One region of the Streptomyces sp. S6 genome, then DNA from elsewhere that is predicted to be linked to it. Evidence: riboswitches for the same ligand, from Rfam matches in the RefSeq annotation. Region 1 holds a riboswitch; each other region holds the start of a gene.
The links. Region 1 has a riboswitch for cyclic di-AMP ahead of ACVNF4_RS32240 (C40 family peptidase). Riboswitches for the same ligand answer to the same signal wherever they lie in the genome.
Positions count from the first base shown of each region.

Region 1 (4,000 bases):
CCGACGGCGTCTCACGGCTGCGGCTGACCGCCCGCGCGGACCTCTCCGGGGCGGAGCTGGACCGCGCGGTACGGGTGATCGACGCGACACGACCATGAGTCGGCGGGCACGGCCGTGCATCGGCTGATCAGAACGCCGACGTGAACTCCGCCCAGCTCCCCGGGGTGAAGAGCAGTGCGGGGCCGGCGGGGGACTTGGAGTCGCGTACCGCGAGCAGACCCGAATACGGGGCGGTCTCCACGCAGTTGTTCGCTCCGGTGCTGTGACTGCTGCGCAGCCAGCGAGCGATATGCAGTGCGGTTGCGGAAGGAACGTTCCGAGGCGGTGCTGTCATTGGGGGTGCCTCCTTACGCGCCGTCACCTAGCCCGGCGATGAAATCCAACGAGTCCTCGGGTGAAAGGGCGTGGATCTGAAGGTTGGTGAAAGCCTCCGAGTAGGCCTGGAGGTCTTCTTTCCCCTCAAGGTGATGACTACTCGTCAAGTGGTCGAGAACGACCACATCCAGATCAGAAACGCTCGAAAACGAGAAGATGACGAAAGGCCCGGTGAGGCCGATATGCGACCCTGCGGTGAACGGCAGTACCTGGAGCCTCACTTGGGGGAGCCGCGCGTCCTCAAGGAGCCGTTCCAGCTGCGCCGCCATCACCTCGGGCCCGCCCACCTGGCGGCGCAGCACCGCCTCGTCCAGGACGGCGTTCAGCAGCAGCGGCGGATCCCCGCGCAGTACGTCCTGGCGGGCCAGACGCACCTCCACCAGCGTGTCCAACTGCCCTTCGTCCGCGCCCTCCAGCGCCGACCGGGTCACCGCGCGGGCGTACTCGGGGGTCTGGAGCAGCCCCGGGACGACGGTCGTCTCCAGCGTGCGCATCGCGCTCGCCTGCGCCTCCAGGCTGATGAAGTCCCGGTAGGCGGGCGGCAGTACCCCCCGGTAGGCGTGCCACCAGTGGTCCCGGCCGACGGCCTCGTCGGCGCCGGCGAGCACGAGCATCAGCTCCCGGAGCCGCTCGTCGCCCACCCCGTAGGCGTCCAGCAGGAGTTCCACATCGGCCGGTTTCGCACTGCTGGTGCCCGTCTCGATCCGGCTCACCTTCGACTGGTGCCAGCCGACGAGCCGGGCCGCCTCACCGCTCGTCAGCCGGGCCCGATTGCGTAACGAGCGCAGTTCCGCGCCCAGTTTGCGGCGGCGCACCGCGGGGCCGTGTTGCATGCCCTTCTCCTCACTCCCCATTACCTCTCACATGCCGCCCGAATCCGATCTGCCGTAGCAGAGTTCACCGCTTCGGGCGACAGATATATGCACATCTTGGTGGATCGCCGCACAGGACGTCGCGGAAATGGCAGTCTGACGGTGAAGCACCAGTTCCGGGACCGTACTCGAACCATCCGCCTCGTGTCGGACGCCGGTCCCGTGGGAAAGGGACGACGTCGCCATGGCAGACCACCTGGAAGCATCCGTCACCCTGCCGAGCGACCCCGTGTCGGTCGCCGCGGCCCGCACCTTCACCGCGGGCACGCTCGCGGAGTGGGGCCTGCCGCCCGGCGCGGACCTCGCCGAGACCATCCGCCTCATCGTCTCCGAACTCGCCACCAACGCCGTCCAGCACACCCTGGGGCAGTCGCCGACCTTCACCCTCGACCTCGTCCTCGACCGGGACGAACAGGTCAGCGTCGGCGTCACCGACAGCCACCCGCGGTTCCCCAAACGCCTCCCGGCCGCCGTCCAACAGGACAACGGCCGGGGGATGGTGATCATCCGCTCACTGACGGCGGAACGCGGCGGGCGGCTCAAGGTGCGGCCCACCCAGGAGGGCGGCAAGACGGTCTCCATCGAGCTGCCCTGGACGGCCACTGCCCGGCCGTCCTGTCCGGGGACTACTTGACCCGGCCGTACCAGACGCTCTTGGTCCAGATCTTCTGGAGCCGGACCACGTCACCGGTCTTCGGCGAGTGCCACACCTTGCCGGCGCCCGCGTATATGCCCACGTGGTAGACGTTCGAGCCCGAGTGGAAGAAGACCAGATCCCCCGCCTGTCGGCTCGCGGAGGAGATGTGCTTGGTCTTGTTGTACTGCTGGGACGCCGTGCGCGGCAGGGTCTTGCCCGCCTTCTTGAACGCGTACTGCGTGAGCCCCGAGCAGTCGAACCGCTTCGGTCCGGCGGCGCCGTACTTGTACGGGGCGCCCTTCTTGGACGCGGCGATCTGAAGCGCCTTCGTCGACACGGTGGCCGCCTCGGCGCCGGAGGCGACGCCCGGTACGACCACGGAACCGCCCACGGCGGCCAGTGCGAAAGCCGAGACCGTACCGGCTCGGACCATCATCGACGGGACACGATTGAGCGCAGTCATGCGCAACCCTTCGTCAACCGCCTGTGAAGGATGACCTGTCGGATTCGGGCTGGCGAAGTTGGCCCGGCCGTGTCACCACGGCTTCACCCCAAGGGCTGCTCGGCACGGTCATGGCGTGACCGCTCCGGCGACCCGTACTGCCTGGGTCCTCCACTCCTGCCGATGCACTCCTGTCGACCGGTACATCCGGGCGGCGGCAGGACTCGGCGTCCACCCGGATCGCCCCGCCGCTTGTGGCGGGGGCTTGTCGTCAGTCAGGGATCTTGACTCATCCGTGACCGAAATACCCAGCGGAATCGTGGATTTGTGGCCTTACTCACGACTGGGCCATTCGGGTGAACAGTTCAGATCTCGGTCACGTGTCCGTCACCTGCGCACCCGCCGATCAGGGTGGGAATGCCCCGTTCCGCACCCCGTATCCGCAGGCTGCGCAACCCGGGAGGGCCGCCCGGGGGAAACCTCGTTACGCCGAACGGGGGTCGGTTCTACGCCGTCCCCCGCCGCTCACCGACCGGCCGCGGACGGTGCGTCTTCACGCACCCCGCGACAGCCCCGTACGTCGCCGGGAGGGAGCACGGGCGGAGGCACGCGCGCGTGGCGGGAAGAGGCGGCACGCGTGCGTGCTTCTGTGCTTCCCGGGGTGCTTTCAGGGGGTGCCTGTGCCTCAACTCGCGGGCGGCGGCAGGGTTACCCGCGCGGTACGGCGCTCGCCGTCCAGGACGCGCAGCGCCCTCGCGAGGGTCTCGGCGTGCACCTCGTGCTCGCCGCGCTGGTGCATCAGCGTCAGCGCGTCACGCAGCGCCGTCGCCCTCGCCACCAGCGCCTGGGCCGCCCGCAGGCCCCGGTAGGTGTCGCCGTCGCGGCTCGGGTTGATCCGGCCCAGCAGGTCGACGGCCGCCAGGTACTGGTCGATCAGCTCGGCTTCCGCGCGGGTCAGCGCCGGCAGCGGCGGGAGTTCCGGCAGCATCCGCCGTCACCTTCCGGTCGTCCGGCGGACGGGGAGTACGCCGTCGACGACGCCGTACTCCACCGCCGCGCTCGCGTCGAGGACCTTGTCCCGCTCGATGTCCTCCCGCACCTGCTCCGGGGTGCGGCCCGTGTGGCGGACGAGCAGCTCCTCCAGGAGGGCGCGGGTGCGCGTCAGTTCCTCCGCCACGATCGCGAGGTCGCTGGCCTGTCCCTCGAACTCGCCCGCCGGCTCCGGCTGGCCGACGATCACCCGCGCGCCCGGCAGCGCGAACCGCTTCCCCGGCGTGCCCGCCGCCAGCAGGACCGCCGCCGACCGGCCGGCCTGGCCCAGGCAGACCGTCTCCACGTCGCAGCTGACGTACCGCATCGTGTCGTAGATCGCCGACATCGCCGTGAACGAGCCGCCCGGGGAGTTGATGTACAGCGAGATGTCCTGGTCCGGGGCCTGGTGCTCCAGGTGCATGAGCTGGGCCATCACATCGTTCGCCGAGGTGTTGTCCACCGGGGCGCCGAGAAAGACGATCCGTCCCTCCAGGAGCTTGGAGTAGGGGTCCAGCGTGCGGTTGCCGTAGCTCGTGCGTTCGTGGAACTCGGGCAGGACGTGGCGTGCGGCAGGCGGATACATGGGGCCCCTTCCATCATGACGGCGTCCGTGGCGGTGTCTGTAAAAAATGTACAGGACGT
Region 1 is NZ_JBTYMC010000401.1:982-4,981, reverse strand. Features, by position in the region: partial or broken gene ACVNF4_RS32260 (aminotransferase class I/II-fold pyridoxal phosphate-dependent enzyme) at 1-98, shown strand, start outside; gene ACVNF4_RS32255 (DUF397 domain-containing protein) at 128-334, opposite strand; gene ACVNF4_RS32250 (helix-turn-helix domain-containing protein) at 348-1,208, opposite strand; gene ACVNF4_RS32245 (ATP-binding protein) at 1,432-1,881, shown strand; gene ACVNF4_RS32240 (C40 family peptidase) at 1,874-2,347, opposite strand; cyclic di-AMP (ydaO/yuaA leader) riboswitch at 2,351-2,533, opposite strand; gene ACVNF4_RS32235 (hypothetical protein) at 3,012-3,314, opposite strand; gene ACVNF4_RS32230 (ATP-dependent Clp protease proteolytic subunit) at 3,321-3,941, opposite strand.

Region 2 (4,769 bases), on a different contig from region 1:
GCTGCCCCGCGCGGGATCCCGTTCCGTCGGCAAGGTCAGGCAGGCAGCCGCCCCGGCACCACCTCCCCGCGCGGACACCCCTTCCCCTGCCGGGCGACCGGTTTGCGGCCCTCCCGCGCGGGGCGGCGGCGCGTCGGTTTCCGGATGGTTCGGGAGGTCATGGGCGTGTGGCCCGTGAGGGGTGGCGCGAGCCGGTCGGTCGGGCCCCCTGGGGCCGGTGCGGTCCGTATTCTCTGATCATGGCCGCACCCACCACCCCCGCTTCCGTCACGCGCGCGTACGCCCTCGTCGCCACCGACCTGGACGGCACGCTGCTCCGCGCCGACGACACCTTCTCGGACCGCTCGCTGAACGCCCTCCAGCGGGTCGTGGAGTCCGGCGCGCGGCACCTGGTGGTGACCGGCCGCCCGGCCCCCCGGGTACGCCCCCTGCTGGAGATCCTGCGCGGCCGTGGGCTCGCGGTGTGCGGCCAGGGAGCGCAGGTGTACGACGCCGGCGCCGACCGCCTCCTGTGGTCCGTCACGCTGGACCGCGAACTCGCGGAGACCGCGCTCGGCAAGATCGAGGCGGAGGTCGGGCAGGTGTACGCCGCCGTCGACCAGGACGGCGTGGACGGGCTGACGCTGATCGAGCCGGGCTACCTGATGCCGCACCCGACGCTCCCGGCGCTGCGCGTGGGCCGCCGCGAGGACCTGTGGTGCGAGCCGATCAGCAAGGTGCTCCTGCGTCACCCAGCGCTCACGGACGACGAGTTGGCGGCCACCGCGCGCGCGGCGGTCGGTTCGCTCGCCACCGTCACGATGTCGGGGCCCGGCACGGTCGAACTCCAGCCGAGCGGCGTCACGAAGGCCACCGGCCTGGCGCTGGCCGCCGAACGCCTCGGGGTCGCCCCGCAGGACACGGTCGCCTTCGGGGACATGCCGAACGACATCCCGATGTTCGAGTGGTCGGCCTATGGGGTCGCGATGGCGAACGCACACCCCGAACTCAAGGCGGTGGCCGACGAGGTGACCGGTTCGAACGAGGAGGACGGCGTGGCGACCGTTCTTGAACGGATGTTTCCGTAACGCGAGCCGTTAGGGAGCCCCGATCCGAAACCAGGGCTCCCACAGGGACGTTCACTTCCGGGAGGGCGTCCCGGAGGGACGGTCAGTACGCGCCGTACACGTTGTCGATCGACCCGTACACCGCCGCCGCGTAGTTGCACGCGGCGGTGATGTTCGCGACCGGGTCGTACGGGTCGTACGCGGTCCCGGCGACGTGGTACGCCCGGAAGGTCGGGTCGATCACCTGGAGCAGGCCCTTGGACGGCGTCCCGGCGGCGGCGTTGGAGTCCCAGTTGTTGACGGCCCAGGGGTTGCCGGAGGACTCGCGGATGATGTTGCGGTAGATGCCGTTGTAGCTGCCCGGGATGCCCTTCTGGGCCATGATCGCGAGGGATTCGCGGATCCAGCCGTCCAGGGTGTTCGGGTATCCGGCGACCGTGGACGACGTGGCGCCGGTGGCCGCGGAGGCGCTGGTCGCACCGGCGATCGGGAGGGCGAGCAGGACCGTACCGGTGGCGGCGACGGCGAGTACTCGGGCGAGACGCTTCTTGCGGATTGCAGGCATGGCGATGTTCCTCTCCGGCGCCTGCGAGGTGAGCTGTCGGGTTCGGGCGGGGAGGTGCCCGGCCGGGCCACCGGGGACGGTGACACGGCTTCACCCCTAGCCGTCCCGGAGCGTGTCCGGTGCGGCGTACTACCTGGGTCCCCCGCTCCTGCCGCACGCGAGTTCGTCGATGGAGTGGTGAGGGGCGGCGGCAGGATTAGGCGTCCGCCCGACCCGGCGGAACGTATGCGAGAGCACATGTCCGGAACAAGCGTCGGATTCACATCTCGTCCCTGTTGACATCTGTCTAAGGCGTATGGGGTGCTTGATCCTTTGCGATCGCCAAGTGTCAACTGGCCTGCGGGGGAAGGGTGGAGGGGTGGTGCGGGGAGAACGGGTGAAAAAAGTGCCCGTGACTCAACTCACGAAATAGCAATAGCGGCAAAATGGGGCACAAGGTATCCATGTGTGAATATGGCGTGTCTTATCGGTCGATCGGATGCATAGCAGGCGTGATCCGATAGCGCCCGTGCTGTAACCGTGGGGGCTATCGGTGATCGAAACGTGACCGGATACGCTGACTTGAGTGAGGGCAACGACCTATCGACAAACCGTGTAATCGCCAACAGTCGCCCGTGGGCAACAGCAGACAGGAGATCCCTCGTGACCGTCGTCGGGCCGTTCGGGCTGAGCGTGCGGGACCAGGCACTGGAAGCCGACGTCCAGGCCGGACTCTCGGCCGTCGAGGAGGGCCTGCTCGAAGCCACCAAGAGCGAGGTTCCCTTCATCACGGAGGCCGCGCAGCACCTCGTGCGCGCCGGGGGCAAACGTTTCCGGCCACTGCTGGTGATGCTGTCGGCCCAGTTCGGCGACCCGTACGCGCCCGGTGTGGTGCCGTCGGCCGTCGGTGTCGAACTCACCCACCTCGCCACCCTCTACCACGACGACGTCATGGACGAGGCCGAGGTGCGGCGCGGGGTCGCCAGCCCCAACGCCCGCTGGGGCAACTCCGTCGCCGTCCTCACGGGTGACTTCCTCTTCGCGCGCGCGTCCCAGATCCTCGCCGACCTCGGGCCCGAGGTCGTCCGCATCCAGGCCGAGGCGTTCGAACGGCTCGTCACCGGCCAGATCCTGGAGACCGCGGGCCCCACGGACGGCCGCGACCCCGTGGACCACTACCTCGACGTCCTCGCCGGCAAGACCGGCTCCCTCGTCGCCGTCTCCTGCCGCTTCGGGGCGATGACCTCGGGCGCCGACGAGACGGTCGTCGACGTCCTCACGCAGTACGGCGAGCGCCTCGGCGTCGCCTTCCAGCTCGCGGACGACGTCCTCGACATCGCCTCCGACTCCCACGAGTCGGGCAAGACCCCCGGCACGGACCTGCGCGAGGGCATCTCCACGCTCCCCGTCCTGCGCCTGCGCGAGCGCGCCGCCCGGCTCGGTCTCGCCGAGGACGTCGCCCTGTGCGAACTCCTCGACTCCGACCTCACCGACGACGCCCGGCACGCCGAGGCCCTCGCCGCCCTGCGCACCCACCCCGCCCTCGAACAGGCCCGCCGCGACACCGTCCGCTACGCCGAAGAGGCCCGCTCCGCCCTCTCCCCCCTCCCGGACTGCGACGCGAAGCTCGCCCTGGTGGAGATGTGCGACGCGGTGGTGCACCGGGCCGGCTAGGACCCGCACGGACGACGGGGTACGGACGGCGGCCCGCCGGCCTGCCCCGTCGTTCGCGTATCCGCAGCTCAAACCCCCTGTGCCGGCCCCGCCTCACCCCTCCCCGCAGCCGGGTACGACTCCGCGGACCCCTAGGGGACTACGGGAAACCGGAGTGGCGTGTCATACCGCAGGAGTACGCGGAGTTGACTCTGCGGGGTGACGCCGGTGACGGGTCCGGTTTGGTGTGATGGATGCAGAACGCAGGACCACGGCTCACCGATTCGGGTGAGAATGGCGGTCAGGGGTGGGGCGAGCACAGTGCCCACCGGCCGCCGACTTCGACGGAGGTAAGGCAGACATGGCACCGAACGCATCCGACGACCACCAGACCCCGACCGCCGTCACCGACGCCGACGAGGCGAGGTCCCGCCGCCGCAGGACGGCTGCGCGGTACGTCGTCCCGGTGTCGGTCGTGGGCATGGCCGCCGCCACCATCGGCCTGGTACCCGCCCTCGCCGACTCCGGCGACCCCGACCTCCCGCAGATAACCGCCCAGCAGCTCCTGGACAAGGTCGCCGCGTCGGACGTCCAGCAGCTCTCCGGCACCGTCAAGATCACGACCGACCTGGGCCTGCCGAACCTCGGCGGCCTGGAGAGCGGCCTCCTCTCCGGCGCGACCGGCTCCGCGGACGGCTCCTCCGCCGACCCCTCCACCAAGCTGACGGAGCTGGCCTCCGGCACACACACGCTGCGCGTGGCCACCGACGGCCCCGAGAAGCAGAAGCTCTCCCTCCTGGAGAACGCGGCGGAGTACAGCCTCGTCCACAACGGCAAGGACGTCTGGGGCTACGACAGCAAGTCGAACGAGGTCTACCACTCGACGCTCTCCGAGAAGGCCGGCAAGCAGTCGCAGGCCCCGGCGACCCCCAAGGACCTCACGGAAGAGACGCTGAAGGCCCTCGACCCCACGACGTCGGTGAAGGTCGACGGCACGGTCCACGTCGCGGGCCGCGACGCCTACAAACTGCTGGTGACGCCCAAGCAGTCCGGTACGACGGTCGGCGCGATCAGCATCGCCGTCGACGCCAAGACCGGTCTGCCCCTGAAGTTCACGCTCACCCCGAGGAGCGGCGGCGCGGCCGTCGTCGACGCCGGCTTCACCCAGGTCAGCTTCGACAAGCCGGCCGCCTCCACCTTCGACTTCACCCCGCCCAAGGGCGCGAAGGTCACCCAGGGCGAGCACCCGCGCGGCGACGAGGACAAGGGCGCCCCCGGCAGGAATCCGGCCGGGAAGGGCCTCGGCGAGGACCTCACGGGCCTGAACGTCCTGGGCAAGGGCTGGACCACGATCGCCACGTTCGACACGGGCACGGCAGGCACCGCCTCCTCGGGGCGCCCCGAGGCCGGCCCGTTCGGCGACTTCATCGACTCCTTCGGCGACAAGGTCTCCGGCGACTTCGGCAAGGGCACCGTCTTCTCCACCCGCCTGGTCAACGCCCTCGTCACCGACAGCGGCAAGGTCT
Region 2 is NZ_JBTYMC010000404.1:14-4,782, forward strand. Features, by position in the region: gene ACVNF4_RS32330 (HAD family hydrolase) at 240-1,067, shown strand; gene ACVNF4_RS32335 (transglycosylase SLT domain-containing protein) at 1,150-1,611, opposite strand; cyclic di-AMP (ydaO/yuaA leader) riboswitch at 1,615-1,790, opposite strand; gene ACVNF4_RS32340 (polyprenyl synthetase family protein) at 2,254-3,264, shown strand; gene ACVNF4_RS32345 (LolA family protein) at 3,605-4,769, shown strand, end outside.
Region 2: linked by a shared signal. The riboswitch ahead of ACVNF4_RS32335 (transglycosylase SLT domain-containing protein) and the one ahead of ACVNF4_RS32240 (C40 family peptidase) in region 1 are both predicted to bind cyclic di-AMP.

Region 3 (5,163 bases), on a different contig from region 1:
AACCGGGGATTCGCCCCCGCGAGGCGGGGACTGCTGCTACCGGGGCTGCCGAGGAGGCCGAGGGGGCGGCTGGTTAGGCTCCGGCCTCATGGACGTACTCATCCATTTCTTCGTCGGCCTGCACATCATCGGCATCGCCGCGCTGCTCGGCGGGTTCCTCACGCAGCTGAAGGCGATGGGGCAGGGCACCGCCCGCTTCGTCCCCGGCATGCTGCACGGCGCCGCGACGATGCTGGTCACCGGCGTGATCCTGGTCGGGCTCAACCAAGCGGACGACCAGCACGTCAATAACATCAAGATCGGTGTCAAGCTGGCGCTGCTGGTCGTCATCCTGGGGCTGACCTACGTGAAGCGGGACGACGAGCGGGTCGAGAAGCCGCTCTTCGCCGCCGTCGGCCTGCTGACCGTCGTCAACATCTTCATCGCGGTCCTCTGGACCTGATCCGGCGCCCGGCGGTGGCCCGGCGCCGGTGACCCGTGCGTCAGGCCGGGCGCACCACGCTGTGGATCTCGGACGAGCCCGCGAAGTGGATGGACTCCTCGCAGACGTACGCGCCGGGGCGCGGGGCGTGGATCATCCGGCCGTCGCCGGTGTAGATGCCGACGTGGGTGATGTCGTCGTGGAAGAAGACGAGATCGCCGGGGCGGGCGTCCGGCAGGCGGATCGGTTTGCCCGCGGTGACCTGGCCGAACGCGGTGCGCGGCAGGGCGACTCCGGCGGATTTCCAGGCGGTCTGGGTGAGCCCGGGGCCGTCGAAGGAGCCGGGGCCCGCCGCGCCGAGGACCACCGGCTTGCCGAGCTGCTCCCGCGCGAACGCGAGCGCTCTCTCCGCCTCGGCGGAGACCGGCGCCTCCTCCTGCTGCCGGGGCGCCGCCTTCGGCTGGTTCACGGCGTGGAAGGACAGCAGCGCCTGAGCCTTGCTCAGCTTTCTCTGGACGACCGACTTCGCGTCCTTGAGGTAGCCCTCGGGGTCGTCGTCGGCGTCCGGGAGGGGTGTCGGGGCGGGCGCGACGGCGTCGTAGCTGTCCGGGAGGCGCTCGGAGCTGAGCGGGGCCTTCTCGTAGCTGTCGGGGGCGTGGACGTCCGGTATGTAGGCGTCGGGTACGGCTGTGAGGCCGCTGTCCGGCGCCGCCGTGAAGTCGTGGGCGACCGACGGCGGGAAGGGCGGGAGCGGCGGCAGGGCGGGCGGCGGCGGGAGCACGGGCTCCTGCGTGCGGTAGCGGGCCGCGGTGTCGAGGAAGGTCTTGGCGCGCTTGGTCTCCTTCTCCTTGGCGGCCGTGTCCTTCTTCGAACCCGTCTGACTGCTGTAGAAGGCGTCGAGTTTGCGCTCGACGTCCTCAAGGGTAGGTCTGCCGTCGTCGGCCGGCGGGGCGGCCTCGGTGGGGGGCTGGGTGAACATCGCCATGGACGTGAGGGCGGCCGTGGCCAGGGCGGGGGCGCTGACGCCTGACGCGCGCATGCCCGTCCAGGGGAGCCTGCGTTGATGCGACGCCAATGGGGGCGACTCCTTCCTTGTACCGCCTACCGGGTTAGCTGTCGGGCTCGGGCGGGAGTCGTGCTGTCGTGCTGCGGAAGGTTGCCCTACGGCCTTCCCCGGCGGGGGTCGGCCGATTCGCCCCAGGTTCTCGGTGGGTCCCCGGCTCCGGCTGCCTCGCGCACGGGGGCGGGCCGGACTCGGCGGAGGGCCGCGCGGCCCGGCGACGTTCGCCGGTGGGGGACGGGCGGCCTTGACCGGAACGGTAGCCAATTCGTGTGACTTCTGTGAAGGTTGGCGGGCGATATGCCCGATACGTTTTTGTGACCTGTGTCGAAGTTCCCGCAGGTCATCACAGGTTGTGATAGGGGCGATCCGGAAGGTGAGCGCGGAGATTCCCGGGACCGGGACCGGTCGTCAGTGGCGGCCTCTAGACTCGGAGAGCGATGAGCAGCCTCTTTGACGACAGCTTCCTGGCGGACCTCCAGGCCCCGCGCGGGCACGCCGAGGAACCCCCTCCGCCGCCCGAGGACGAGCAGGCCCCGGAGCAGATCCCGGCCGACCTGTTCGACGGCAGGTTCGACCTGCCCCCGGACCGGGACGCCCACTACAGGGACGGCGCCCCCCGCCCCGTCCTCGATCCGGCGGCCCTCGTCGACGGGCTGAACGACAACCAGCGCGAGGCGGTGATCCACGCCGGCTCACCCCTGCTCATCGTCGCCGGCGCCGGCTCCGGCAAGACCCGCGTCCTCACCCACCGCATCGCCCACCTCCTCGCCGCGCGCGGCGTCCACCCGGGCCAGATCCTCGCGATCACCTTCACCAACAAGGCCGCCGGTGAGATGAAGGAGCGCGTCGAGCAACTCGTCGGCCCGCGCGCGAACGCGATGTGGGTCATGACGTTCCACAGCGCGTGCGTGCGCATCCTGCGCCGCGAGTCCAAGAAGCTCGGCTTCACCTCGTCGTTCTCCATCTACGACGCCGCCGACTCCAAGCGCCTCATGGCCCTCGTCTGCCGCGACCTGGACCTCGACCCCAAGCGCTTCCCGCCCAAGTCCTTCAGCGCCAAGATCAGCAACCTCAAGAACGAGCTGATCGACGAGGAGGACTTCGCGGCCCAGGCGGCCGACGGCTTCGAGAAGACCCTCGCCCAGGCGTACGCGCTCTACCAGTCCCGCCTGCGCGAGGCCAACGCCCTCGACTTCGACGACCTCATCATGACGACGGTCAACCTCCTGCGCGCCTTCCCGGACGTCGCCGAGCACTACCGCCGCCGCTTCCGCCACGTGATGGTCGACGAGTACCAGGACACCAACCACGCCCAGTACGCCCTCGTCCGGGAACTCGTGGGCGGCGCCGGCCGTTCTCAGGACACGCCGCCCAGCGAGCACGACCTCCCGCCCGCCGAGCTCTGCGTCGTGGGCGACGCCGACCAGTCCATCTACGCCTTCCGCGGCGCGACGATCCGCAACATCCTCCAGTTCGAGGAGGACTACCCGAGCGCGACGACGATCCTGCTGGAGCAGAACTACCGCTCCACGCAGACGATCCTCTCGGCGGCCAACGCGGTCATCGAGCGCAACGAGTCCCGCAGGCCCAAGAACCTGTGGACCAACGCCGGTGCGGGCGCCCGCATCACGGGCTACGTCGCCGACACCGAGCACGACGAGGCGCAGTTCGTCGCCGAGGAGATAGACCGCCTCACCGACAACGGCGAGGCCAAGGCCGGGGATGTCGCGGTGTTCTACCGCACCAACGCCCAGTCCCGGGTCTTCGAGGAGATCTTCATCCGCGTCGGCCTGCCCTACAAGGTCGTCGGCGGCGTCCGCTTCTACGAGCGCAAGGAGGTCAGGGACGTCCTGGCCTACCTCCGCGTCCTCGCCAACCCCGAGGACTCCGTCCCCCTGCGCCGCATCCTCAACGTCCCCAAGCGGGGCATCGGCGAGCGCGCCGAGGCGATGATCGACGCCCTCTCCCAGCGCGAGAAGATCAGCTTCCCGCAGGCCCTCAAGCGCGTCGACGAGGCGTACGGCATGGCCGCCCGCTCCGCCAACGCCGTCAAGCGGTTCAACGAGCTGATGGACGACCTGCGCACCATCGTCGAGTCCGGCGCCGGCCCGGCGACGGTCCTGGAGGCCATACTCGAACGCACCGGCTACCTCGCCGAGTTGCAGAACTCCACCGACCCCCAGGACGAGACCCGCATCGAGAACCTCCAGGAACTCGCCTCCGTGGCCCTGGAGTTCGAGCAGGAGTCCGGCGAGTCGGAACAGCCCCGCGGCCTCGCCGACTTCCTGGAGCGCGTCGCCCTGGTCGCCGACTCCGACCAGATCCCCGACGAGGACGAGGACGGCTCGGGCGTCATCACCCTGATGACCCTGCACACCGCCAAGGGCCTGGAGTTCCCCGTCGTCTTCCTCACCGGCATGGAGGACGGCGTGTTCCCGCACATGCGCGCCCTCGGCCAGGTCAAGGAACTGGAGGAGGAACGCCGTCTCGCCTACGTCGGCATCACCCGCGCGCGTGAGCGGCTCTACCTGACCCGCTCCACGCTCCGCAGCGCCTGGGGGCAGCCGTCGTACAACCCGCCCTCCCGGTTCCTGGAGGAGATCCCGGCCACGCACGTCGACTGGAAGCGCACCGGCGCACCCGCCGCGCCGCCGCCGAGCCTCGGGTCCTCGCTGTCGTCGTCCCGGTCCTCCGCCAAGGGCGCCTCCGGGTTCGCGACGCGCCGGGGGGCCGAGGAGAAGCCCGCGATCGCCCTGACCGTCGGGGACCGCGTCACGCACGACCAGTTCGGGCTCGGGACCGTCGTCGCCGTCGGGGGCGCGGGGGCGAAGGCGGAGGCGACGATCGACTTCGGTGAGGGGAAGCCGAAGCGGCTGCTGCTGCGGTACGCGCCGGTCGAGAAGCTCTGAGGGGTCTTCACCGGACATGAGCCGGGCCCCTGTCGCTCGACAGGGGCCCGCTTGACGGAAGTTGAGGCCTTACGTCGGGTCGAGCCCGTGGCTGCGCAGCCACGACAGCGGGTCGATCGACGAGCCGCCGGCCGGGCGGACCTCGAAGTGCAGGTGCGGGCCGGTGGAGTTGCCGGAGTTTCCGGAGTACGCGATCGGCTCGCCGGCCTTGACCGTCGTCCCCGACGCGACGCGGTAGCTGGAGAGGTGGCAGTACCAGGTCTCCGTGCCGTCCTTCGCCGTCAGGATCAGCATGTTGCCGTAGGCGTTGTTCCACTGGGTGCGGACGGTGCCGTCCGTCGCGGCCATGACGGTGGTGCCGTAGGCGACCGGGAAGTCGATGCCCGTGTGCATGGACATCCAGTTGATGCCGGACTGGCCGTAGTAGGCGCTCAGGCCGTGCTGCGCGACCGGGAGGGCGTACTTGGGGCGCAGCCGCTCCAGCCGGGCCGCCTCGGCGGCGGCCTTCTTCTTCTCGGCCTCCTGCTGCGCCTTGAGGTCGATGCGCTCCTGTGTACGGCTCGCGCGGCCCGCGACGTCCTCGGCCGCCGCGCTGAGGCTCGCCAGCTGGCTGCCCAGCTTGTCGTGCGCGGCGGACGGCTTGACCGACTTCGTCTCCGGGGCGGCGGCGCTCGTCTCCTTCGCGTCGTCACTGAACGTGCCGACCGAGGCGGCGGCGATGCCGGCCACGCTCATCACGCACGCGGAGGGGACGGCGATGGTCAGCAGCG
Region 3 is NZ_JBTYMC010000384.1:392-5,554, forward strand. Features, by position in the region: gene ACVNF4_RS31795 (hypothetical protein) at 89-442, shown strand; gene ACVNF4_RS31800 (C40 family peptidase) at 483-1,460, opposite strand; cyclic di-AMP (ydaO/yuaA leader) riboswitch at 1,505-1,659, opposite strand; gene pcrA (DNA helicase PcrA) at 1,922-4,393, shown strand; partial or broken gene ACVNF4_RS31810 (M23 family metallopeptidase) at 4,463-5,163, opposite strand, start outside.
Region 3: linked by a shared signal. The riboswitch ahead of ACVNF4_RS31800 (C40 family peptidase) and the one ahead of ACVNF4_RS32240 (C40 family peptidase) in region 1 are both predicted to bind cyclic di-AMP.